One region of the Bradyrhizobium sp. UNPF46 genome, then DNA from elsewhere that is predicted to be linked to it. Evidence: predicted binding sites of a transcription regulator. Region 1 holds the regulator's gene; the other holds the start of a gene.

Region 1 (11,509 bases):
TCTCAGCCAGTTCTCCAACCCGTTCTCGAGCTCACCGCCTCCGGCCCAGCCGGCGGGTCCCCCGCAACAGGGGACGACCGCGGGCACCGGCGGGGTCAAGGTCGCCGTCATCCTGCCGCTCTCGGCTGCGGGCAATGCCGGCCTTGCCGCGCAATCCATGCGCAATGCCGCCGAGATGGCGCTGGCCGAGTTCCAGAATCCGAACATCCAGCTCCTGATCAAGGACGACAATGGCAGCCCGCAAGGCGCACAGGCCGGTGCGCAGCAGGCCGTTGACGAGGGCGCCGAGATCATTCTGGGACCGTTGTTCGCGCAGTCGGTGCCGGCGGTGGCCCAGGTCGCACGCACGCGCGGCATTTCCGTCATCGCGTTCTCGACCGATTCCAGCATCGCCGGCCGCGGCGTCTATCTGCTGTCCTTCCTGCCGGAGTCCGACGTCAATCGCATCGTCGAATATTCCGCCAGCATCGGAAAGCGCTCGGTTGCCGTGCTGGTGCCCGACAACGCCTATGGCAATGTCGTCGAAGCCGCGGTGAAGGCGGCGGTGCCGCGCCGTGGCGGGCGCATCGTCGCCTTCGAGAAATACGGCGCCGATCGCGCCACGCCGGCGCGCACCGTGGCGCAGCAGCTGGGCGGTGCCGATGCGCTGTTCATTGCCGACGACGGCGATGCCGTTGTCACCGTTGCGGATGCGATGACGGCCGCGGGCGCGAATTTGCGCAACATCCAGCTGCTCGGCACCGGCCTGTGGGATAATCCCCGCGTCTATGCCAGCCCGGCGCTTCAGGGCGGGCTTTACGCCGCGCCGGATCCCGCCGGCTTCCGCGCTTTCTCCGGCCGCTATCGCACCAAATACGGCGCCGAGCCGATCCGCACCGCGACGCTGGCCTATGATGCGGTCGCGCTCGTCGCCGCGCTCGCGCGCACGCAAGGCACCACGCGCTTCTCGCCCGACGTGCTGACCAACCCTTCCGGCTTCGCCGGCATCGACGGCCTGTTCCGTTTCCGCGCCGACGGCACCAACGAGCGCGGCCTTGCGGTGATGAAGGTGACGCAGGGTGGCGGCGTTGCGGTCGCCGGCTCGCCAAAGAGTTTTGGGGCGTAGCTCAGGACAACGGCTGTAGGTTGCGTTAGGCCGCGAGATCCGCGACCACCGCATCCAGCACGGGAAAACCGCTGCTCGTTACGCGCAGTCGTCCCGTCGCATCGACGGTGATCGCACCTTCCTCGCGCAACAGTGCGATGCGCTTGGGATCGAGCGGGCGGCCCGAGAGTGCCTTGTAGCGCTCGGGGTCGATGCCTTCGGCGAGGCGCAATCCCATCAGCAAAAATTCGTCGGCGCGTTCTTCGCTATTGAGGAGATCGTCGGTGACCACGCCGTGGCCGTTGGTCTCGACCCGCATCAGCCAGGCCTCGGGACGCTTCTCGGTGGCGGTGGCGTGTCTGATGCCGTCGATGTCGAGCCGCCCGTGCGCGCCGGGGCCGATGCCGGCATATTCCTCGCCGCGCCAGTAGACCAGATTGTGCCGGCATTCGGCGCCGCGCCGCGCGTGATTGGAGATCTCGTAGGCGGGCAGGCCGAGCTTGTCGCAGGTCTCCTGCGTGACGTCGTAGAGCGCGCGCGCGAGCGCTTCATCCGGCGTCTTCAACTTGCCGGCCTGGTGCAGGCCGAAGAACGGCGTGCCTTCCTCGATCGTCAATTGATAGAGCGACAGGTGCTCGGCGGCCTCGCTCACCGCGAGCCGAAGTTCATCGGCCCACATCGCCGGCGTCTGGTCGGGCCGGGCGTAGATCAGGTCGAACGAATAGCGGTCGAACGAGCGGCGCGCGATGGCGACGGCATCGAGCGCTTCGCGCGCGCTGTGCATGCGGCCCAGCGCTTTGAGCGAGGCATCATCGAGCGCCTGCACGCCGAGCGAGACGCGGTTGACGCCGGCTGCGCGATAGCCGGCAAAGCGCGTGGCCTCGACGCTGGTCGGGTTCGCTTCCAGCGTGACTTCGGCGTCCTTCGCAACGGTCCAGTGCTTGCTGATGGCGTCAAGCACCGCGCCGACGGTTGCGGGCTGCATCAGCGACGGTGTGCCGCCGCCGAGGAAGATCGAGGTGACCTCGCGGCCGGGCGCGCGTTCGGCGGTCGTCGCGATCTCGCGCGCGAAGGCGGACGCAAACCGCGCCTCGTCGATCGCGGCGTGGCGGACATGGCTGTTGAAGTCGCAATAAGGACACTTCGACAGGCAGAACGGCCAGTGCACGTAAACGCCGAAAGCTTGGTTAGCGTGGCTCAAGGCAGATCTCCGCCAGTTTCACGAAGGCGCGGGCCCGGTGCGACAGGCCGAGGCCGAGCGGCGGCAGGCCGTGCTTCTCGATGCTTTCCATCTCGCCGAAGGTGCGATCGTGACCGTTGGGCAGGAACATCGGATCGTAACCAAAGCCGGCGGTGCCGCGTGGCGGCCACACCAGCGTGCCGTCGACGCGGGCCTCGACCTCTTCGAGATGATCGTCGGGCCAGGCGACGCAGAGCGCGGAGACGAAATGCGCGGTGCGCTTTGCGGGCGTGGTGGCACCACGCTCCTGCAGCAGGCGCTCGATCTGCGCCATCGCCGCGTTGAAATCCTTGGACGGACCGGCCCAGCGCGCGCTGTAGATTCCGGGCGCGCCGTCGAGCGCATCGACCACGATGCCGGAATCGTCGGCGAAGGACGGAAGCCCGGTCGCCTGCGCCGCCGCGATTGCCTTGATCGCGGCGTTGCTGCGGAAATCGTCGCCGGTCTCGTCCGGTTCGGCGAGGCCGAGCTCGCCGGCCGACACCGCCTCGACGCCGTGAGGCGCCAAAAGCTCCCGCATCTCGGCCAGCTTGCCGGGATTATGGGTTGCGATGACGAGCTTTCCGGTGATTCGGCGGTGCATGGCTTATTGACTACGCCACGGCCAGCTTCTGCAAGTCCACCAGCCGCGCAATGCCCTTCTGCGCCAGCGCCATCAGCGCCAGGAACTCGTCCTGGGTGAACGGCTCGCGCTCCGCGGTGCCCTGCACCTCGACGATGCGGCCGTCGCCGGTCATGACGAAATTGGCGTCGGTCTGCGCTTCCGAATCCTCGGCATAGTCGAGATCGAGCACCGGCGTGCCGTTGTAGATGCCGCAGGAGATCGCGGCGACGTTGTCGCGCATCACGTTGGCCTTGATCATGTTGCGCGCCTTCATCCAGTTGATGCAGTCGGCGAGCGCGACCCAGGCGCCGGTGATCGAGGCCGTGCGGGTGCCGCCGTCGGCCTGGAGCACGTCGCAATCGACCGTGATCTGGCGCTCGCCGAGCGCTTCGAGGTCGACGATGGTGCGAAGCGCGCGGCCGATCAGGCGCTGGATCTCGACGGTGCGGCCGCTCTGCTTGCCGGCGGCGGCCTCGCGGCGGGTGCGTTCGGAGGTCGCGCGCGGCAGCATGCCGTATTCGGCGGTGACCCAGCCGCGGCCCTGGCCCTTCAGCCATGGCGGCAGGCGGTCTTCCAGCGTGGCGGTGACCAGCACATGGGTGTCGCCGAATTTCACCAGGCACGAGCCTTCCGCATATTTGACCACGCCGCGCTCCAGGGTGACGGGGCGCAGTTCGTCGGGCGCACGGCCGCTTGGCCGCATGGGAAATCCTCCAAAACTCACGGGAAAGGCTGTTGGCGGTGCTTGTAGGTGGGGTGGGGGTGCGCGGCAAGGTCTTTTCACCCCTGTTTTCGGGTCCGCGAACGCGGCGCTTGTCAGAACCCTCGGGGATATACAAATTACAAGTATCTGAGAGGAGTTACCGTCTGTGGCCCATCACGATCCGATCCATCTGATCGCGCCGCGCGCAGGCCTTGCCCAGCTCAACGAGCGTTCCCGCGACATCTTTCGTCAAATTGTCGAAAGTTATCTCGCGACCGGTGAGCCGGTGGGCTCCCGCAACATTTCCCGCCTGATCGCCATGCCGCTATCGCCGGCCTCGGTCCGCAACGTCATGGCCGATCTGGAACAGCTCGGCCTGATCTATGCGCCGCACACCTCCGCCGGCCGGTTGCCGACGGAACTCGGCCTGCGCTTCTTCGTCGATGCCTTGATGCAGGTCGGCGACCTCAACGAGGCCGAACGGCAGTCGATCCAGAGCCAGCTCACGTCCGTCGGTCAGGCGCACTCGGTCGAGGCCGCGCTGGACCAGGCGCTGACGCGGCTGTCCGGACTGACGCGAGCGGCGGCGGTGGTGTTGACGCCCAAATCCAATGCGCGGCTGAAGCACATCGAATTCGTCCGCCTGGAACCTGAAAAGGCCCTGGTGATCCTGGTCGGCGAGGACGGCCAGGTCGAGAACCGCGTGCTGACGCTGCCCCCTGGGGTTCCCTCGTCGGCGATCACCGAAGCCGGCAATTTCCTCAATGCGCGGATTCGCGGCCGGACGCTGGCCGAGGCGCGGCTCGAGCTCGAGACAGCGCTTGGCGAGGCCCGCGCCGAGCTCGATCAGCTGACGCAGAAGGTGATTTCGGCCGGCATCGCCAGCTGGTCCGGCGGCGAGAACGAGGACCGCCAGCTCATCGTCCGCGGCCACGCCAATCTGCTGGAAGATCTGCACGCGTTGGAGGATCTGGAGCGGGTGCGCCTGTTGTTCGACGACCTCGAGACCAAGCGGGGCGTGATCGACCTGCTCGGCCGTGCCGAGACCGCCGAGGGCGTGCGCATCTTTATCGGTTCGGAGAACAAACTGTTTTCCCTGTCGGGCTCCTCCACCATCATCTCGCCCTATCGGGATGCCGCCGGCCACATCGTCGGCGTTCTCGGCGTGATCGGCCCGACGCGGCTGAATTATGCCCGCGTGATCCCGACCGTGGATTATGCCGCCCGCATCGTCAGTCGCCTGCTGGGGGGCTGACCGGCGTTTGATCCGATCACGGGCGCTTGATTTTCGCTGCTCAAAGCACGATATCCGGGCCAACAATCCCTGGAAACGAGTTCGAGATTACAGCCGATGACCGATCGAGACCGGCAACCCGAAGACGCGGCCGCGCCGACTGGCGAGCCCGTGGTGTCGAAGCCCTACATCATGCCCGACGATCCCGAGCCCGGCTCGGTCGAAACCCTGCAGAAGGAAGTCGCCGAGGCGCGCGACCGTGTGCTGCGGACGCTGGCCGAGATGGAGAATCTGCGCAAGCGCACCACGAAGGAAGTCGCCGACGCCCGCCTCTACGGCATCACCGGCTTTGCCCGTGACGTGCTCGACATCGCCGACAATCTCCAGCGTGCGCTCGATGCCGTTCCGGCCGAGGCGCGTGCCGCCGCCGATCCCGGACTGACCTCGCTGATCGAGGGCGTCGAGCTTACCGAGCGCGCGCTGCTCAGCGCGCTGGAGAAGCACGGCGTGAAGAAGCTCGATCCGCAGGGCCAGAAGTTCGACCCGAACTTTCACCAGGCAATGTACGAAGTGCCCGATGCGTCGGTGCCGTCGGGCACGGTCGTGCAGATCATGCAGGCCGGCTACACCATCGGCGATCGCGTGCTGCGCCCGGCTCTCGTCGGTGTCGCCAAGGGCGGCGCAAAACCCGCGCCGGCCGCGAACAACAACGAGTCGAGCGGCGCGCCGAATTGAGTTTTGGCGTCATTCCGGGTTCGGCTCCTCCAGCCGCCCCGGAATGGCAGCTCGGAAATCCTACGCGTTCACCGCGATATCACCCGATTGAATCCGCTTCACGCCGGCCTTGGCCATGTCGGCCCAGGCCTTTGCCAGCGAGCCCTGGGTATCGATGCCGCGGCAGGCGTCTTCCACCACATAGACCTCGAAGCCCGCCTTGCGCGCGTCCAGCGCGGTCCAGGCGACGCAGAAGTCTGTCGCGAGCCCGGCGACGAAGACACGCTTGATCTTGCGGCCCTTCAAATATCCCGCAAGGCCCGTCGAGGTCTTGCCGTCGGCTTCGAGGAAGGCCGAATAGCTGTCGACGTCCTTGTGAAAGCCCTTGCGGATGATGAGTTCGGCGTGGGGGATGGACAGGTCCTTCGACAGTGAGGCGCCGTCGGTGCCCTGCACGCAATGGTCAGGCCACAGCACCTGCTTGCCGTAGGGAAGGTCCACGGTCTCGAACGGCTTCTTGCCGGAATGTACCGACGCAAACGAGACGTGGCCCGGCGTGTGCCAGTCCTGCGTCATCACCACGTTCGCAAACGCCTTCGAGATCTTGTTGATGACCGGCACCACCTGCTCGCCTTCCTTTACGGCGAGGCTGCCGCCCGGCAGGAAGCAGTTTTGCACGTCGATCACGAGCAGCGCGGAGCTTTCGTCCGGCTTGATCGATGTCGCTGCAAAGAGTGCGGTCGGCGCGAGGGTCGCCAGCGCCGTCGTGCCCAGCGCCGCGAGGATTTGTCGTCGATCGAGCATCGTTCGCCTCCCCTTAGGATGATCCAACGGAAGCGAAGCCTAGTTCCGTTCGTATACGAACAGAAGCCTGAAAATGCGGCCGGCTTTGGTGATGGGTTGGGCTGACAAGCCAACAGCATCGTCATCCCGGGGCGCGCAAAGCGCGAGCCCGGGATCCATAACCACAGGGAGGAGTTTGGCGAATACCTCTTGTAACCGCGAGATCACGCGGTATGGATCCCCGCCCCCCGTGCGCAATTGCGCAACTAGGCGGGGACGACACCGAGTGTGTAGGGCCGCCTCAACCTAGCCCTTCGGCTGAATCCCGTCGCGCACGGCGCGGAAGCGGGTGAAGGCGGCCTGCCACTGCTCGCGCGGGGCGCTGGCGATGATGCGGAGCGAGGCGCCGCCGCTCGAGAAGCGGATCCACTGCACCACGGTGACCGGGGTCTTGTCCTTGCCGCTGATGCCGTCGATCCGGGTCTCGAAGCCCTGCTGGCCGTTGATGCGGATCGGCTCGGACATGGTGACGCGGGATTCGCGCACGCCCGGGATCTGCAGCGCCGCCTCCTGGGCGAAGCGGGCGCGGTCGTCGGCGGCCTGCGGCGTGGCGCCGATCAGGCCGAGGATCATAAACGGCTTCGATTCATAACCGGTGCTCTCGTCGCCGTCGGCGAGGATGATGCTGGAGCCCGGCGCCAGCGTGCGGATGTCCTTGAAGTCGGCGAGATCGGTGATCTTGAACGGCATCAGCGCGATCTGCTCCTCGGCCGAGACCTGCTTGCGGGTCGCGGCGCTGGCAAACATCTGCCGCACCGCCTCGTCCGTGTAGATCTTGGTCGCGTTCTCCGGGATCTGCACCGCGACATAGCCGGAGAAGCCGGCGCCCGGCACGATCATCGAATAGCGCTTCACCGGGGTCTCCCCGGCCTTGCCGCTCTCGGTGGTGAAATAGGCGAGGCCCGCGGGCGTCTCGATCTTGTCCTGCTTGACGCCATTGGCGCCGGTCGGATTGGAGTTGAAGGCGCTCACGACCTCGCCATAGGCCGCCGGCGGCAGCTCGGTGATCAGCACCTTGACGCTGCCGTCCTCGCTTTCGAAGCCCGGAAAGGTCTTGGCCGTGTTGAGGCCGACCAACGGCACCATGCCGAGGCGCAAGCCGGGCGGAAACACGGCGTCGGCGGCGAGGGCCGGAAACGCGGAGCTAACGAGAAGGGCGAGCGCGGCGAGGGGACGGATCAGCTTCATGGGCACCCTGATTGGTTCACATTGAGGCCGTTCGATGGTGGTCCACCGGGCCGCTTTGTCGCGCGCAGCAGCTCTGGTGGCTGCCCCGGCCGGTCCGCCTTTTACCGGGTTTGGGCTTGCGGCAACAGGGCGGGCCGGCTTGCGGTAGCGGGGGCTTGCTGATGCCCGGACCTGTTAATAATTCCTCACCCGCAAGGGCGGTGAAGCCCGGATATGGCCTTTCAAAACCCGATGTTTTCGCGGCAGAAACCTAGCTGCGGTCCTTGCGGGCCCCTCCCCCCCTCCTATATGAGCGTCAACCATCGCAATATCGCGAATGTTTGATCTTAGGGGGTTTCGGTTCGGGTGCCTTCTGGGCCCAGCCAACCTGCCGCAAAAAGAAGGATATCAGGACCATGGGAAAGGTCATTGGGATCGACCTCGGCACCACGAATTCGTGCGTCGCCGTGATGGATGGCAAGAACGCCAAAGTCATCGAGAATTCCGAAGGCATGCGGACGACGCCTTCGATCGTCGCCGTCACGGACGACGGTGAGCGCCTCGTCGGCCAGCCGGCCAAGCGCCAGGCCGTCACCAATCCCGAGCGCACCTTCTTCGCAGTGAAGCGCCTGATCGGCCGCCGCTACGACGACCCGATGGTCGAGAAGGACAAGAAGCTCGTCCCCTACAAGATCGTCAAGGCTTCCAACGGCGACGCCTGGGTCGAGGCCGACGGCCAGACCTACTCGCCCTCGCAGGTCTCGGCCTTCATCCTTCAGAAGATGAAGGAGACCGCGGAAGCCCATCTCGGCCAGAAGGTCGACCAGGCCGTCATCACCGTTCCCGCCTACTTCAACGACGCCCAGCGCCAGGCGACCAAGGACGCCGGCAAGATCGCGGGCCTCGAAGTGCTGCGCATCATCAACGAGCCGACCGCGGCTGCGCTGGCCTATGGCCTCGACAAGACCAAGGCCGGCACGATCGCCGTGTACGACCTCGGCGGCGGCACCTTCGATATCTCCATTCTCGAAATCGGTGACGGCGTGTTCGAGGTGAAGTCGACCAACGGCGACACCTTCCTCGGCGGCGAAGATTTCGACATGCGCCTCGTCGGCTACCTCGCCGATGAATTCCAGAAGGAGCAGGGCATCAACCTGCGCAACGACAAGCTGGCGTTGCAGCGCCTGAAGGAAGCCGCTGAAAAGGCCAAGATCGAGCTGTCGTCGACGACGCAGACCGAGATCAACCTGCCCTTCATCACCGCGGACCAGACCGGCCCGAAGCATCTGACGATGAAGCTCACCCGCGCCAAGTTCGAGGCGCTGGTCGACGACCTCGTGCAGAAGACCGTCGAGCCTTGCCGCAAGGCGCTGAAGGATGCCGGCGTCACCGCCGGTGAGATCGGCGAAGTCGTCCTGGTCGGCGGCATGTCGCGCATGCCGAAGGTCCAGGAAGTCGTGAAGCAGCTGTTCGGCAAGGAGCCGCACAAGGGCGTCAACCCGGACGAGGTCGTGGCGATCGGTGCCGCGATCCAGGCCGGCGTGCTCCAGGGCGACGTCAAGGACGTGCTGCTGCTCGACGTGACCCCGCTGTCGCTGGGCATCGAGACGCTGGGCGGCGTGTTCACCCGCATCATCGACCGCAACACCACGATCCCGACCAAGAAGAGCCAGGTGTTCTCGACCGCCGAGGACAACCAGAACGCGGTCACCATCCGCGTCTTCCAGGGCGAGCGTGAAATGGCGGCCGACAACAAGATGCTCGGTCAGTTCGACCTGATGGGCATTCCGCCGGCTCCGCGCGGCATGCCGCAGATCGAGGTGACCTTCGACATCGACGCCAACGGCATCGTCAACGTGTCGGCCAAGGACAAGGCCACGGGCAAGGAGCAGCAGATCCGCATCCAGGCCTCCGGCGGTCTGTCGGAAGCCGACATCGAGAAGATGGTCAAGGACGCCGAGGCCAATGCCGAGGCGGACAAGAAGCGCCGCGAGGCCGTCACCGCCAAGAACGAGGCGGATGGTCTGGTGCATTCGACCGAGAAGGCTTTGGCCGAGCACGGTTCGAAGGTTGCCGAAACCGAGCGCCGCGCCATCGAGGATGCCGTCAGCGACCTCAAGGAAGCGCTGAAGGGCGACGATGCCGAGGCGATCAAGGCCAAGACCCAGACGCTGGCGCAGGCTTCGATGAAGCTCGGCGAGGCCATGTACAAGCAGCAGGCCGAGGCCGACGCCAAGAAGGATGCGGCCAAGGACGACGTCGTCGACGCGGAGTTCACCGAGGTCGACGACGACAAGAACAACAAGAAGTCCGCCTGAGCCCCGAGAGGGTGACATGCGGACGGCTTGGACCCCACACGCGCTACCGGCCTCCTCCCCTTCGGGGGAGGCCGACGTGTCGGGACGAACGGGACGAGTGCCCGTTACGATCGATCAATTTCCAGCCGTTATGCTGAACGCCGCCATGCCGTCTTCCGCCGCGAGGCGGAAGGCTGCCCGTATCGTCGCGGGGCGACGTCGTTTCGCTCCGACTTGAATCGCGATTGGATAGACCGAGCTCAACATGTCCACGTCCACCAAGCGCTGCTACTACGAGACCCTCGAAGTCGAACGCGATGCCGACGAAAGCAAGCTGAAATCGTCGTTCCGCAAGCTTGCGATGAAGTTTCACCCCGACCGCAATCCCGGGGACGACACCAGCGAAGTCAAGTTCAAGGAAATCAACGAGGCCTACGAGGTCCTCAAGGACAAGGACAAGCGCGCCGCCTATGACCGCTACGGTCATGCCGCTTTCGAGCAGGGCGGCGGCGGTGCCGGCTTCGGCGCGGGCTTCGCCTCCTCCTTCTCCGACATTTTCGAGGATCTGTTCGGCATGGCCGGGCAGCGTGGCCGTGGCGGCCGCGAGCGCGGCGCCGACCTGCGCTACAACATGGAAATCACGCTCGAGGAAGCTTTTGGCGGCAAGACCGCGCAGATCGAGATCCCCGTCTCGGTCACCTGCGAGGCCTGCTCGGGCATCGGCGCCAAGGCCGGCACCAAGCCGAAGACCTGTTCGACCTGTGGCGGCGCTGGCCGCGTGCGGCAGTCGCAGGGCTTCTTTACGCTGGAGCGGACCTGTCCGGGTTGCCAGGGCCGCGGCCAGATGATCGAGGATGCCTGCCCGTCCTGCTCGGGACAGGGCCGCGTCATCCGCGAGCGCACGCTGTCGGTCAACATCCCGCAGGGCGTCGAGGACGGCACAAGGATCAGGCTCGCCGGCGAAGGCGAGGCCGGGGTCCGCGGCGGCCCGCCCGGCGACCTCTACATCTTCCTGTCACTGGCTCAGCACCAGTTCTTCCAGCGCGACGGTGCCGATCTGCATTGTCGTGTGCCGATCTCGATGGTGACGGCCGCCCTCGGCGGTGAATTCGAGGTGCCGACCATCGAGAAGAGCAAGGCCAAGGTGAAGGTCCCAGCCGGAACCCAGTCCAACCGCCGATTCCGCATCGCATCAAAGGGTATGCCGGTGCTGCGGTCGCGCCAGATGGGCGACATGTATGTTCAGGTGGTGGTCGAGACCCCACAGAACCTCACCAAGAAGCAGCAGGAATTGCTGGCCGAGTTCGAAAAACTGTCCTCCGGCAATACCCAGCCGGAGTCCGAGGGCTTCTTCGCCAAGGTCAAGGATTTCTTCGGTAATCGGGCGAGTTGACTCGGCTTGACCGTATCGACTTCGGCCTATACGTCTTTATGACCATTTTCTGACACGCCGCGGTCCCGCGGTCCCGTCCGGTCCAGACATGCCATTGCCATCGTCCGCGCGTGCGTTGAAGAAGCCTCGTCTCGACGACGAGGTGCGCTTTCTCAGGTCGTGGATCGAAAAGCCGCTCCACATGGGCGCGGTTATGCCGTCGGGCAAGCTGCTGGCCCGGACCATGGCTC
Region 2 (11,509 bases), on a different contig from region 1:
TTGATGTGGACGGCGTCGTTCGGATCGGGCTTGCCGCCGGTGGCCGCGATGTCGCCCCCGGCATTGTGCACGAGGATGTCGATCGGGCCGAGCGCGCTTTCCGTCTCGGCAATCACGCGCGCGATGTCCTCGCCCTTGGTGAGGTCGCCCAGCACGCGCTGGCTGCGGACGCCAAACTGCTGGCCGATCTCTGCGGCCACCGCGGTGAGCGTGGTGCCTTCGCCATATTCCGCCGGCCCGTTCTCGCGCATGCCGTGGATGGCGACGTCGGCACCGAGGGCGGCGAGCCTCTCCGCGAAGGCGCGGCCGAGCCCGCGGCCTGCGCCGGTCACCAGCGCGATCCTGCCGGCAAGAATCCTCGTTCCGTCATGCGTTGCCATGATCTTGTTCCTGTCGTGAGATGTCCGCGTGTTGCGGGGTCGGGGCCGACCGCCATTGCCCGCACCGCGTGATATCGCACGATCAGCGCTTGACGAAAACCAGATTGCAGGCGCGCGCCTCGTTGCGCTTGCCGCTGCCGCGGGTGCGATCGAACTGCGCATCGACCGTGAAGGCGTAAGGCGAGCCGGGCGCGACGTTATTGAGGGTGTAGGTGCTCGCTCCCGTCGTGCCGCGCGCGCTCAGGGTCGTCTTCCCGTCGGCCGGGATCTGGCCGTCGATCTCCAGCCGGTTGACGCCGTCTCTGCTCTGGGCCTCGGCGTGAAACACACCGTTGGTCACCGTGGCGGCCAGCGGCCTTGTGAATCCCTGCGCCTTGCCGGTCGGCGGACAGTTCAGCGTCACGTCCCAGTTGCCGTCGAAATCCTTGCTGCCGGTGGCTCGCGCGTTGCCGCTCGGCGCCACCGCCACCTTCTGCTTCATTCCTTCAACGCGCGCCTTGGCGAGGGTAGCGAAGATGCAATTCGGGAATCGCGCGAGATGGTCCTCGAAGGCCGCCAGCGTGCCGATCCCGTCGGCGGCTTTCCAATGCGCTTCCGCAGCCGAACAGGGGTCGGCCTTCGGCGCGGCCTGCGGCGCCGCCGGCGCGACCGTCACCGTCACCGGTCCGTTCAGATAGAATTTGCCGATGATCGACAGCGACAGTTCGGGCAGCTGGGACTTGCCGCTCGCGTCATAGACGTCGCTGCTGATGTCGCGAAAGACGTCGCCGATCTCGTGCGGCTCCTCGATGTGCTTGAGGAACGCGCTGGTGTAGGGACTGTTGCGGCCAGCGCCATCGGCCGCGACCTGACCTGATTGCGTCGAGAACGACACGATCGTGCCGCGCGGGGCCTCGACTTTCGACAAGCCCCGCCCGATCGAGGCGGCACGCGTCGCGCCCGCAGAACGCTTGAGGGTTTCGGCCAGCGGATTGTCTCGGCAGGAATCGAGCACGAGGATGCGCAGGTTCTTGGCCTGCTGCAGATCGTTGATGATGTCGTCGACGCGCACGAAGCGCTTGAGGTCGGCTTCGTCCGCCAGCACGGCGTCGACGGGCATCAGATAGTTGACGCCGTTGTACTGCATGGCATGGCCGCTGTAGTAGAACATCGCGACGTCGGCGCGGCTCGCAGCGCGCGCGAAGCGGATGGTGAGGTCCTGCATGTCGGCCTGGCGCAGGTCGATGCCCTGGATCACCTCGAAGCCGCTGCGCCTCAGCGAGGCCGCGACGTCCTCGGCATCGTGCGAAGGGTTCGGAAGCTGCGCCGTCGCGGCATAAGCGCCGTTGCCGATCACCAGTGCGACCCGCGTCTCCGCAAAGACGGAACCAAGGCCGAGCCAGTAGGTGAGGAGAGCCAAACAGAATCCGGGCAGGTGACATCTTGAAAAGAGACGCATGAAAGCCGTCCGGGAAAAATTGAAAAATATCCCGTCAGATTAGCGCATGCCGCGCCGACTTCAATGCCCTCGCGATCGCCCTTCCAAGTTCGGTAGCCGTGGCATCCTGTCACGCCGCGAGGTTTTTGCGCAGCGCCATCTCCGTTGCAACCGCCTCCCGCACGGCCGGCCGCGCCTGCATGCGCTCGAGATAGGCCGACAAGGACGGCCATTGCGCGATGTCCAGCCCTGCGGGACGGAGCAGCAGCAAGGCCCAGGTGAGGTGCGCATCCGCCACCGTGAAGCGATCGCCGACCAGGAACTCGCGCTCCGCCAGATGCGCCGCCGGCACCGCCAAGGTCTGCGTGATTCTTGCGCGCGGCTTGGCCAGCGAGCCGTCGTCCTTGTACCAGAAGGTTGGAAACAGGAACGCCTTGTGGATCTCGGCGCCGATGAAGCTCAGCCATTCCTGCAGCCGATAGCGATCGGGATCGCCGAACGACGGCGCAAGACCGGCCTTCGGCTTCACGTCGGCGATATATTGCAGTACGGCCGCGCTCTCGGTCAGCCGTTCGTCGTTCTCGAGCACCAGGACCGGCACCGCGCCCTTCGGCGAGACGCCGCGGAAGTCGCTGCCGTCGTCCACGATCTTCTTCGTCCAGATATGAGCGAGGTGATATTGCGCCTCGATGCCGGCCTCCATCAGCGCGATGCGGCTGGAGAGCGAGCAGGCCATGGGAAAGAAATAGAGTTGCAGCATGATCGGCTCCGTCAGGTCAGCGCATCGCTCTGCGTGACGATCGCGAAGCGGTCCGAGAGCTCGGCCAGCGCGACCTCGTGAATGGTCCGGGCGTCCAGCGTGCCGCCGTGGCCGTCGGGCAGGTCGCGGGTGCCGCAGGCGTCGGCCGCGATCGTCGTGCGCAGGCCGAGATCGAGCGCGGCGCGGGCGGTCGAGGAGATGCACATGTGCGTCATGAAGCCGGCCAGCACGATGTTCTTGCGTCCGGTCGCGGCAAGCTTTTCTTGCAGGTCGGTGCCGGCGAATGCGTTCGGCAGCGCCTTCTCGATCACGGGTTCGCTCGCGAGCGGTGCCAGTCGCTCGACGATCGCGCCGCGCGCGGCCTCACGGTCGAACAGGCCGCCGGCGCGGCCCTTGTGCGCGACATGGAAGATCGCGGTGCCGCTCGCCCGGGCCCGCGCGAGCAGGCGCGCGGCTGCTGCGATCGCCGGCTGCGCATCCGGCAGGGCCAGCGGGCCGGCGCAGTATTCGTTCTGGATGTCGATCAGCACGAGGCAGGCTTCGTGCAGCTTCGGCGGATTGAGATCGGCGCCGGCGAGTTCGAGCAGTGTCTTGGGAGCGGTCATGTCAGGGCCTTCTAGCGCATCGGATGGGGCGACATTAGCGCAGCCGCTTCCTGCCATTGTGCAGGACTATTGCAGCTTACGGCTGCAGAATTGCAGGCGGTGGCATGGGCTGCTAGACTCGGCCCCATGAACTGGGACGATCTGCGCATCATCGCCGCGGTGAGGGACGAGGGCACCTATGCCGGCGCCAGCGCGCGGCTCCGCATCGACGAGACCACCGTCGGCCGCCGGCTGGCGCGCATCCAGCGCGATCTCGGCGTGCCGCTGTTCGATGCCGTGGACGGGCTGCGGCGGCCGACGCGTCATTGCGAGGCGGTGCTCGAGCATGTCGGCGTGATGGCCGCCCATGCCGCGGCGATCGATCGCATCAAGGAGAGCCAGCCGGGCCCGGTCGGGCGCCTTCGCATCGCCTCGACCAATGCGGTCGCCGAGGAACTGCTGGCGCCGCGGGCGATCAACCTCCTGCGCGATCATCCCGGCCTGACCCTGCAATTCCTCACCTCCAGCGGCAACGTCAAATTCTCGCGCTGGCAGGCCGATCTCGCCATCCGCCTGCGCAAGCCCGAGAAGGGCGACTTCACCATCTCCAAGCTTGGTGACGTCAGGCTGTATTTCTTCGAGCCTGCCGACCGCTCGGGTGGCGAGCCGATCGCCTGCGTCTATCCGGACGAGCTCGACACGATCCCGGAATCGCAGTTCTTGCGTGCGAAGCGGCTGACGAACGTCCGTTGCATCACGGACAATGTCCGCATCATCAGAACCATGATCCAGTCGCATCAGGCCGTCGGCGTGCTGCCCGAGCACAGCTGCACCGCCTTGCTCGCCGACCGCGGCCTGCGCGCCACGCTGCTGTCGAAGCGGCGCGACGTCTGGCTGCTGGTGCAGAACCATCTCAAGCGCGACGCGGCGACGCGGGTGACGATCGACTGGGTGAGGCACTGCTTCAGGGAAGTGTCGCCCGGCTGACCGCCGGGGAGGTCCAGCCCTGCAAATTGAACGCGGTCCGCGCGATGTGCGACCAAGATCACGGAGCCGGGATTACGCGTGCGCCAGAGTTGCGTAATCTCGCGGCGAGACCTGATCGGGGCAAGTGCATGACCACTCTTTCGGAAACGATCCGGCCCTCGCGGGCGCAGGCGCGGGAATGGAAGGCGATCCTCATCCTGATCCTGCTGGTCCCGGTGCTGTGGTCGCCGCTGATCCTGTTTCGTTTCGTGCTCTATCAGCCGTTCAGCATCCCCTCGGGTTCGATGGCGCCGACGCTGATGGTCGGCGACTACGTCTTCGCCGCCAAATATGCCTATGGCTACGGCCGCTACTCGATTCCCTTCGCGCCGTCCTTCATCTCGGGCCGCGTCCTGGCCGCCGACCCCGCATACGGCGACATCGTCGTGTTCCGGACCGCGAAGGACAATTCGGTCGACTACGTCAAGCGCGTGGTCGGGCTGCCTGGCGACCGCATCCAGATGCGGCAGGGTCAGCTCATCCTCAACGACCGTCCGGTGAGGCGCGTCGCCCTGGAAGCGAAGCCCGCCGGTTCGACCTGCGGAAGCGATGAGGAGGCGAAGGTCAAGCGCTGGCGCGAGACGCTGCCGAACGGCGCCTCCTATGTGACCAACGACTGCGACGACAACGGCTACCTCGACAACACCAGCGTCTTCACCGTGCCGCCAGGCCACTTCTTCGTGCTCGGCGACAACCGCGACAATTCCACCGACAGCCGCATGATGTCGACGTTCGGCTTCGTGCCGATGGACAACCTCATCGGCAAGGTGACGCGCATCTTCTGGTCGCTCGACGAAGACGGCGAGCCGCATATGGAGCGGCTGGGAAGGGTGGAGTGAGGCTTACTCCGTCATTCCGGGGCGATGCGCAGCATCGAGCCCGGAATCCATTGATCCGCGAGGTCAGACCGCAATTTGCGGATAGAGATCAATCCATTCAGGATTCTTCTCTTCTCTGAGCCGGATTTTCCATTCCCTCCGCCACTTCTTCAGTTCCTTCTCGCGGGTGATCGCGGTGATGGGGTCGTCGTAGATCTCGTACCAGACCAACCGATCGACAGAGTATCGTTTGCTGAACCCTGCAACGACTTTGCTTTTATGTTCGTAAGTGCGTCGGACGATATCGTTCGTCACGCCTAAATAGAGCGGGCCGTACTTCTTGCTGGCGAGGAGATAGACGCAATAGGCCATGAGCAAGCCGTGAAATGGATTCCGGGCTCGGCGCTTTGCGCCGCCCCGGAATGACGCTGTGGCACTATCTTAACGTGTATCAATAGAAAACAAAAACCCCGGCATCGCTGCCGGGGTTTCGTAGTTCTTGAGAACGTTGGACCCTTAGAAGTCCATGCCGCCCATGCCGCCGCCGGGGGGCATCGCCGGGCCGGCGCCGCCCTTCTTGGGCAGCTCGGCGACCATGGCTTCCGTGGTGATCAGGAGCGCTGCCACCGAAGCTGCGTTCTGGATCGCGGTACGGACCACCTTGGTCGGGTCGATGATGCCCTTCTTGACGAGGTCACCATATTCGCCGGTCTGGGAGTCGAAGCCGTAGGCGTAGGTCTTGTTCTCCAGCACCTTGCCGACGATCACCGAGCCGTCTTCACCGGCGTTGATCGCGATCTGGCGAGCGGGAGCCGACAGCGCCTTGCGCACGATCTCGACGCCGGTCTTCTGGTCGTCGTTCTTGGTGCGCAGGCCCTTGAGCTGCTCGGAAGCACGGAGCAGGGCGACGCCGCCGCCCGGGACGATGCCTTCCTCGACAGCCGCGCGGGTCGCATGCATCGCGTCATCAACGCGATCCTTGCGTTCCTTCACCTCGACCTCGGTCGCGCCGCCGACGCGGATCACCGCGACGCCGCCCGCGAGCTTGGCAAGACGCTCCTGGAGCTTCTCACGGTCGTAGTCCGAGGTGGTTTCCTCGATCTGCGCCTTGATCTGGGCCACGCGCGCCTCGATGTCGGCCTTCTTGCCGGCGCCGTTGACGATCGTGGTGTTCTCCTTGTCGATCATCACCTTCTTGGCGCGACCGAGCATGTTGAGCGTGACGTTCTCGAGCTTGATGCCGAGATCTTCCGAGATCGCCTGGCCGCCGGTCAGGATCGCGATGTCCTGCAGCATGGCCTTGCGGCGATCGCCGAAGCCCGGAGCCTTGACGGCCGCGACCTTCAGGCCGCCACGGAGGCGGTTCACGACCAGGGTCGCGAGCGCTTCACCTTCGACGTCTTCGGCGACGATGACCAGCGGCTTGCCGGTCTGCACCACGGCCTCGAGCAGCGGCAGCAGCTCGTTCAGCGAGGAGAGCTTCTTCTCGTTGATGAGGATGTAGGCGTCGTCCATCTCCACGCGCATCTTGTCGGCGTTGGTGACGAAGTAGGGCGAGATGTAGCCGCGGTCGAACTGCATGCCCTCGACGACGTCGAGCTCGGTCTCGAGCGACTTGGCTTCCTCGACGGTGATGACACCCTCGTTGCCGACCTTCTTCATGGCGTCGGCGAGGAACTTGCCGATCTCCGCATCGCCGTTGGCCGAGATGGTGCCGACCTGAGCGATCTCGTCGTTCGAGGTGACCTTCTTGGAGTTCTTGACGAGGTCCGCAACGACGGCCTCGACCGCGAGGTCGATACCGCGCTTGAGGTCCATCGGGTTCATGCCGGCGGCCACCGACTTGGCGCCTTCGCGCACGATCGCCTGCGCCAGCACGGTCGCGGTGGTGGTGCCGTCGCCGGCCGCGTCAGCGGACTTGGAGGCGACTTCGCGCACCATCTGCGCGCCCATGTTCTCGAACTTGTCCTCGAGCTCGATCTCCTTGGCGACGGTGACGCCGTCCTTGGTGATGCGGGGAGCGCCGAACGACTTGTCGAGCACGACGTTGCGGCCCTTCGGGCCGAGCGTGACCTTCACCGCGTTGGCGAGGATGTCGACGCCGCGAAGCATCTTGTCGCGCGCATCGACGGAGAATTTGACTTCTTTAGCTGCCATCTGGATTTTTCCTTAGGTGTTTAGCTGGGTGAGAGAGGGGCTCTTAGGCCGCCTTCTTCTTGGAAGCGGGGACGTCGAGAACGCCCATGATGTCGCTTTCCTTCATGATCAAGAGATCGACGCCGTCGATCTTGACCTCGGTGCCGGACCACTTGCCGAACAGCACACGGTCGCCGACCTTCAGGTCGATCGGGATCAGCTTGCCGGCCTCGTCGCGGCCACCGGGGCCGACGGCGATGACTTCGCCCTGGGAGGGCTTTTCCTTGGCCGTGTCGGGAATGATGATGCCGCCAGCGGTCTTCTCTTCTGCGTCGATGCGCTTGACCACGACGCGGTCGTGAAGCGGACGGAAGTTCATGCAGTCCTCCTAAGCAATTGCTCGGGTTGATGATTTCAGATTGTTAGCAGTCGCCGCCGGCGAGTGCCAGGCGGGCCAGCTTGAGATAAGGCAGGATTTTTGCGGGGGCAAGGGCTTCTAGCAGAAAAATAAGCACTCGGAAGCGCGGTCTGCCAAAATCTCATTCCCATCGTTAACCGAAGCAGAGCCCGTATTAGCACGGTGCTGTATCTGCTGCTAACGCATTGAATTTCAACAGCTTGTTAAACTTTTGGGCTTGAGATGGATTGTCAGTTTGCGTCACATTTCTCTCATGTGAGCGCATCAGTACCGGGTGGCTCGTAAGGCGCACACCGACCAGGCCGCCCCCTTGAATGCGCTCCTGCAAAGGAGGTTGGCATGGGCTTGCGGAGTGGGGGCGTTTCCGAGGATTTCCGGAAACAGATGCTGGGTTACGGGCTGACGACGGCGCAAATTCTCTATCGAATGCCGGATCATCCCTCGCTGCTGCAGACCTACGTCTGGCAGAACTACGACATGTTTCCGAAATTCCCGGCGCTGAAGGATTTCCTGGCGTTCTGGCAGGAAAAGCTCGACGGTCCCCTCCATTCGGTCACTGTGGCGCATTCCAAGCTGATCAAGCCGGCCGAGCTGCGCGCCGTGGACGGCGTATTCCGGCTGCATTGAGGCGAACAGCGGTCTCGTCGGTGGGCAAAGGCGCGCTCTTGGTGCGCCGTGCCCACCATCTGCCTCTGATTGAGAGAGGTCGTGGGAACGCTTTCGCCTTGCCAACCCTGCGATATCTCCATTGCGGCTGCGTCGAGCGAACGCGCTAGCCGCGTGATCGCCTGAGCCGCAATCAGGCGCCTTCGCTGCAATAGCGTCTCCACATCGCGCGATAGGCCTCGTCCACCGCGCGCCCGTATGAGACGGGGTTGCTGGCGGCTGCGGCCCGGATCGTGTCAGGCAGTTCGCGGCGCAGTTTGTCGAGCTCGCTGATCTCTGAGGCTCGGCTCGTTGCGATGTCGATATAGGCTTCACGGCTATCGGTGACCCAGTCCGGCAGGCCAAGCGCCGTGAGGATGGAGCCGGCAGCACGGCTCGGCAGGCTGTTGCCGAGCTTCGCGACCACCGGCACGCCCATCTGCAGGGCTTCCCACGTACTGACGCCGCCATTCTGCGGGAACGGGTCGAGGCAGATGTCGACGCGATTGAACGATGCCAGATGTTCGCTTCGCAAGGTGGCTCCGAGCAATTCGACGCGTTCGGCCGGCAATCCGCAAGAACCGAACCGCGCCAGGAGATTTTCGCGGACCATCTCGTCATCCAGCGCGACATCCTTGATCAGCAGTCGCGAGCCCGGCACCTGCTCGAGGATCCTGGACCAGACCTGCGCGGCCTCGTCCGAAATCTTGCTGATGCGGTTGAAGACGCCGAAGGTGACGAAGCCGTTCGAGATCGCCGGCGTAGGCGCCCGCGCAATCCCGTCCGGCAGCGGCGCCAGCGTCACGAAGCATGGCAGGTCGACGACGGTCTCCGCAAACAGATGCCGGACGTCGTGAGGAATCGCGACCGGGTCCGACATCAGATAGTCGATCGTCGGCAGCCCGGTGCCCGTGCCGTGGCCCCAGCCATGGACCTGGATCGGCGCCGGCTTGCGCGCAAACACGCCGAGGCGGTTGCCTCTGGTATGGCCGGACAGATCGATCAGGATGTCGATGCCGTCAGCGCGGATCTCGTCGGCGAGGCGATCCTCGGTCCATTGCGAGGCGTCGCGCCAGCGATCGGCGATCTTCCGAAATTCGCCGGTCGTCGCATCCACTTTCGACGAGCAGGCGTAGCATACGATCTCGAACTGTGCCCGGTCATGGTGTTGAAGGACCGGCATGAAGATCAACGCGGCCGAATGCGCGTTGAAATCCGACGAGACATAGCCGAGCACCAGGCGGCGGTCCGGATCGCGGCTGTTGCCATGCGGTCTTGCCGCTTCCGAAGCGATTTTCGCGCCGACACGCTCCCACCACACCTGCCGCGCCTGCTGATGCCGTTCGACGGTGGCGTCTCCGGCAAAGTCGAGCGTGAATATCTTGTTGGAGATCGCGCTCTGCAGGTCAGGCTGGATGTCGAGCGCCCTGTCGAAACTGGCGAGGGCTTCGTCGACCCGGCCAAGTCCGGCGAGGCAGAGACCCAGCACCAGATGAGCCTGAATGGAGCCGGGATCGATCGCGAGAGCCTGCTCGCAATCGTGCGAGGCCTGGGCAATCTGCTGGATCTGGAGCAGCACACCGGCCCTTGCGAGCCACCCATTCGCGTCGTCGGGTGCCAGCGCGATGGCCCGATTGCCGTCTGCCAGGGCTTCGTCAAATCGCTGAAGTTCCCGCAAAGCGGTGGCGCGGTTCGCGAGCGCCGCGGCGTAATTGGGCTTGATCGACAGCGCACGGTTCAAGCTTGCGACGGCCTCGTCATAGCTGCGCTGACGGCAGAGCGCCCAACCCCGGCCGTTATGGGCTTCGGCAAGGTTCGGGTCGAGTGCGAGCGCCTTGTCGTAGCTGTGTAGCGCTTCCTCGTGAAGCTCCAGGGCCACGCTCGCATTGCCGAGATTGGAAAGCGTGACGGCATGGTTGGGCCGCAAGGCGAGGGACTTTCGGTAGCTCGCGCAGGCCTCGTCGTGACGCCGGAGGCCGTTGAGGGCGATGCCGAGGCTCATATGGGCATCGGCAGATCGTGGATCGGCAGCGACCGCCCGGCGCAGCAGGCTTTCGGCCTGCTGATAGTTCTTGGCATCGGACTCCATGATGCCGAGCATGTGCAGCGCGACGACTTGGTTGGGCGCGAGCTGAAGGACTTGGCGATAGGCGGCCTGCGCCTCCGGCAGAAGTCCCATCTTGTGCAGCTGGAGAGCGTGCCCGACCAGCGGCAGCACTTCCGCCTTTTGCCGCTTCTGAAGCCGGGCATTCTGAAATGCACGCTGACCTACGCTGCCGCCCATGAATCAAGTCCCCCAGAATCTCCCTGCAAGATTAATTCAGCGAGAAAACGAATACGAGATAAGGGCCGTTCGCGACGACAGCTTCGGACAAGCTACGATCTTCGTGTGACCAGCCTTACGCCCCGCAATTGCTGCCTCGTCCAAGACTGGCTAGTCTGCCTTCGGGGCGCGCCCGTCCGGCGGGCACGGCTCCGATCAGGGAGGCAGACAATGTCCAAGCAAAAGGCATCAAGACCCGCGGCGAAGACCGCAGTGAAGAAGCGCAGCGGCGTGAAGGCGGCGGCGCGATCGCCGGCGCGCAAGGCGGTGAAGGCGAAGGCACCCGTCGCGGCTCCGAAAAAGCCCGCGCGCCCGAGACAACGCATCGCGATCAGCCATCACCGCGAGGAAGACTTCAAGGCCGACGGCCTGCGCGCCTACGCCAAGTACCGCGACCTCGGCATTGCCGATGCGACACATGGTCTTGCGCAAGCGCATGTGATCCGCCTGCAAGGCCCGTGCAATCCGGCCGAGGTCTCGAAGCTGCACTTCCACGACGTCGAGTTCCAGATGGTCTACGTGCTCAAGGGCTGGGTGAAGACCTACATGGACGGGCAGGGCGAGACCTTGATGAAGGAAGGCAGTGCCTGGACCCAGCCGCCGAAGATCAAGCACATGATCCTGGATTATTCGGATGACGTCGAGCTGCTTGAGGTGATCCTGCCGGCGGAGTTCAGGACGGTGGAGCTGAAGGCGTAGGCGCGTGCCTCTTGTAGCCCGGATGACGCGGGGCAACTAGCGCCCAAGATAGCCCAGTTCCGCACTCATGATCTTGCGAGCATATTCGGCGAAGGCATCGATCAGGCGGCTGCGCGCGGCATAAGGCGGGTAGAGCAGTGCGATCGTCACGGGGACGGCGGGGCTGAAGGGGTGGGTGATCAGTGCCGCGCTCGCGCTTTCGTCGTGCGCGGCAACCGGGTTGATGATGCTGACGCCGAGACCGGCCGCGACCAGAGCACAGACCGATGCGCCGAGATCCGTCTCCGCAACAATGCGGCGCGT

Evidence for each region. Region 1 encodes HrcA, which represses chaperone genes, less so after heat shock. Its sites were predicted from a motif close to GTTAGCACTCNCNNNNNGNGAGTGCTAAC; they were not measured.
Region 2: a site for HrcA is predicted at 7,543-7,571, ahead of UNPF46_RS18925 (co-chaperone GroES). Genes of this name have one in related genera too.

Annotation. Positions count from the first base shown of each region.
Region 1 is NZ_LFJB01000040.1:43,120-54,628, reverse strand. Features, by position in the region: gene UNPF46_RS16520 (penicillin-binding protein activator) at 1-1,105, shown strand, start outside; gene hemW (radical SAM family heme chaperone HemW) at 1,131-2,285, opposite strand; gene rdgB (RdgB/HAM1 family non-canonical purine NTP pyrophosphatase) at 2,272-2,907, opposite strand; gene rph (ribonuclease PH) at 2,918-3,631, opposite strand; gene hrcA (heat-inducible transcriptional repressor HrcA) at 3,798-4,886, shown strand; gene grpE (nucleotide exchange factor GrpE) at 4,983-5,600, shown strand; gene pncA (bifunctional nicotinamidase/pyrazinamidase) at 5,661-6,383, opposite strand; gene UNPF46_RS16485 (hypothetical protein) at 6,669-7,610, opposite strand; gene dnaK (molecular chaperone DnaK) at 8,006-9,907, shown strand; gene dnaJ (molecular chaperone DnaJ) at 10,152-11,279, shown strand; gene UNPF46_RS16465 (class I SAM-dependent methyltransferase) at 11,368-11,509, shown strand, end outside.
Region 2 is NZ_LFJB01000046.1:31,755-43,263, reverse strand. Features, by position in the region: gene UNPF46_RS18965 (SDR family NAD(P)-dependent oxidoreductase) at 1-380, opposite strand, end outside; gene UNPF46_RS18960 (caspase family protein) at 463-1,818, opposite strand; gene UNPF46_RS18955 (glutathione binding-like protein) at 1,928-2,557, opposite strand; gene UNPF46_RS18950 (cysteine hydrolase family protein) at 2,569-3,162, opposite strand; gene UNPF46_RS18945 (LysR family transcriptional regulator) at 3,289-4,128, shown strand; gene lepB (signal peptidase I) at 4,257-5,006, shown strand; gene UNPF46_RS18935 (GIY-YIG nuclease family protein) at 5,070-5,357, opposite strand; gene groL (chaperonin GroEL) at 5,502-7,142, opposite strand; gene UNPF46_RS18925 (co-chaperone GroES) at 7,186-7,500, opposite strand; gene UNPF46_RS18920 (usg protein) at 7,879-8,166, shown strand; gene UNPF46_RS18915 (O-linked N-acetylglucosamine transferase, SPINDLY family protein) at 8,339-10,468, opposite strand; gene UNPF46_RS18910 (cupin domain-containing protein) at 10,679-11,206, shown strand; gene UNPF46_RS18905 (LysR substrate-binding domain-containing protein) at 11,243-11,509, opposite strand, start outside.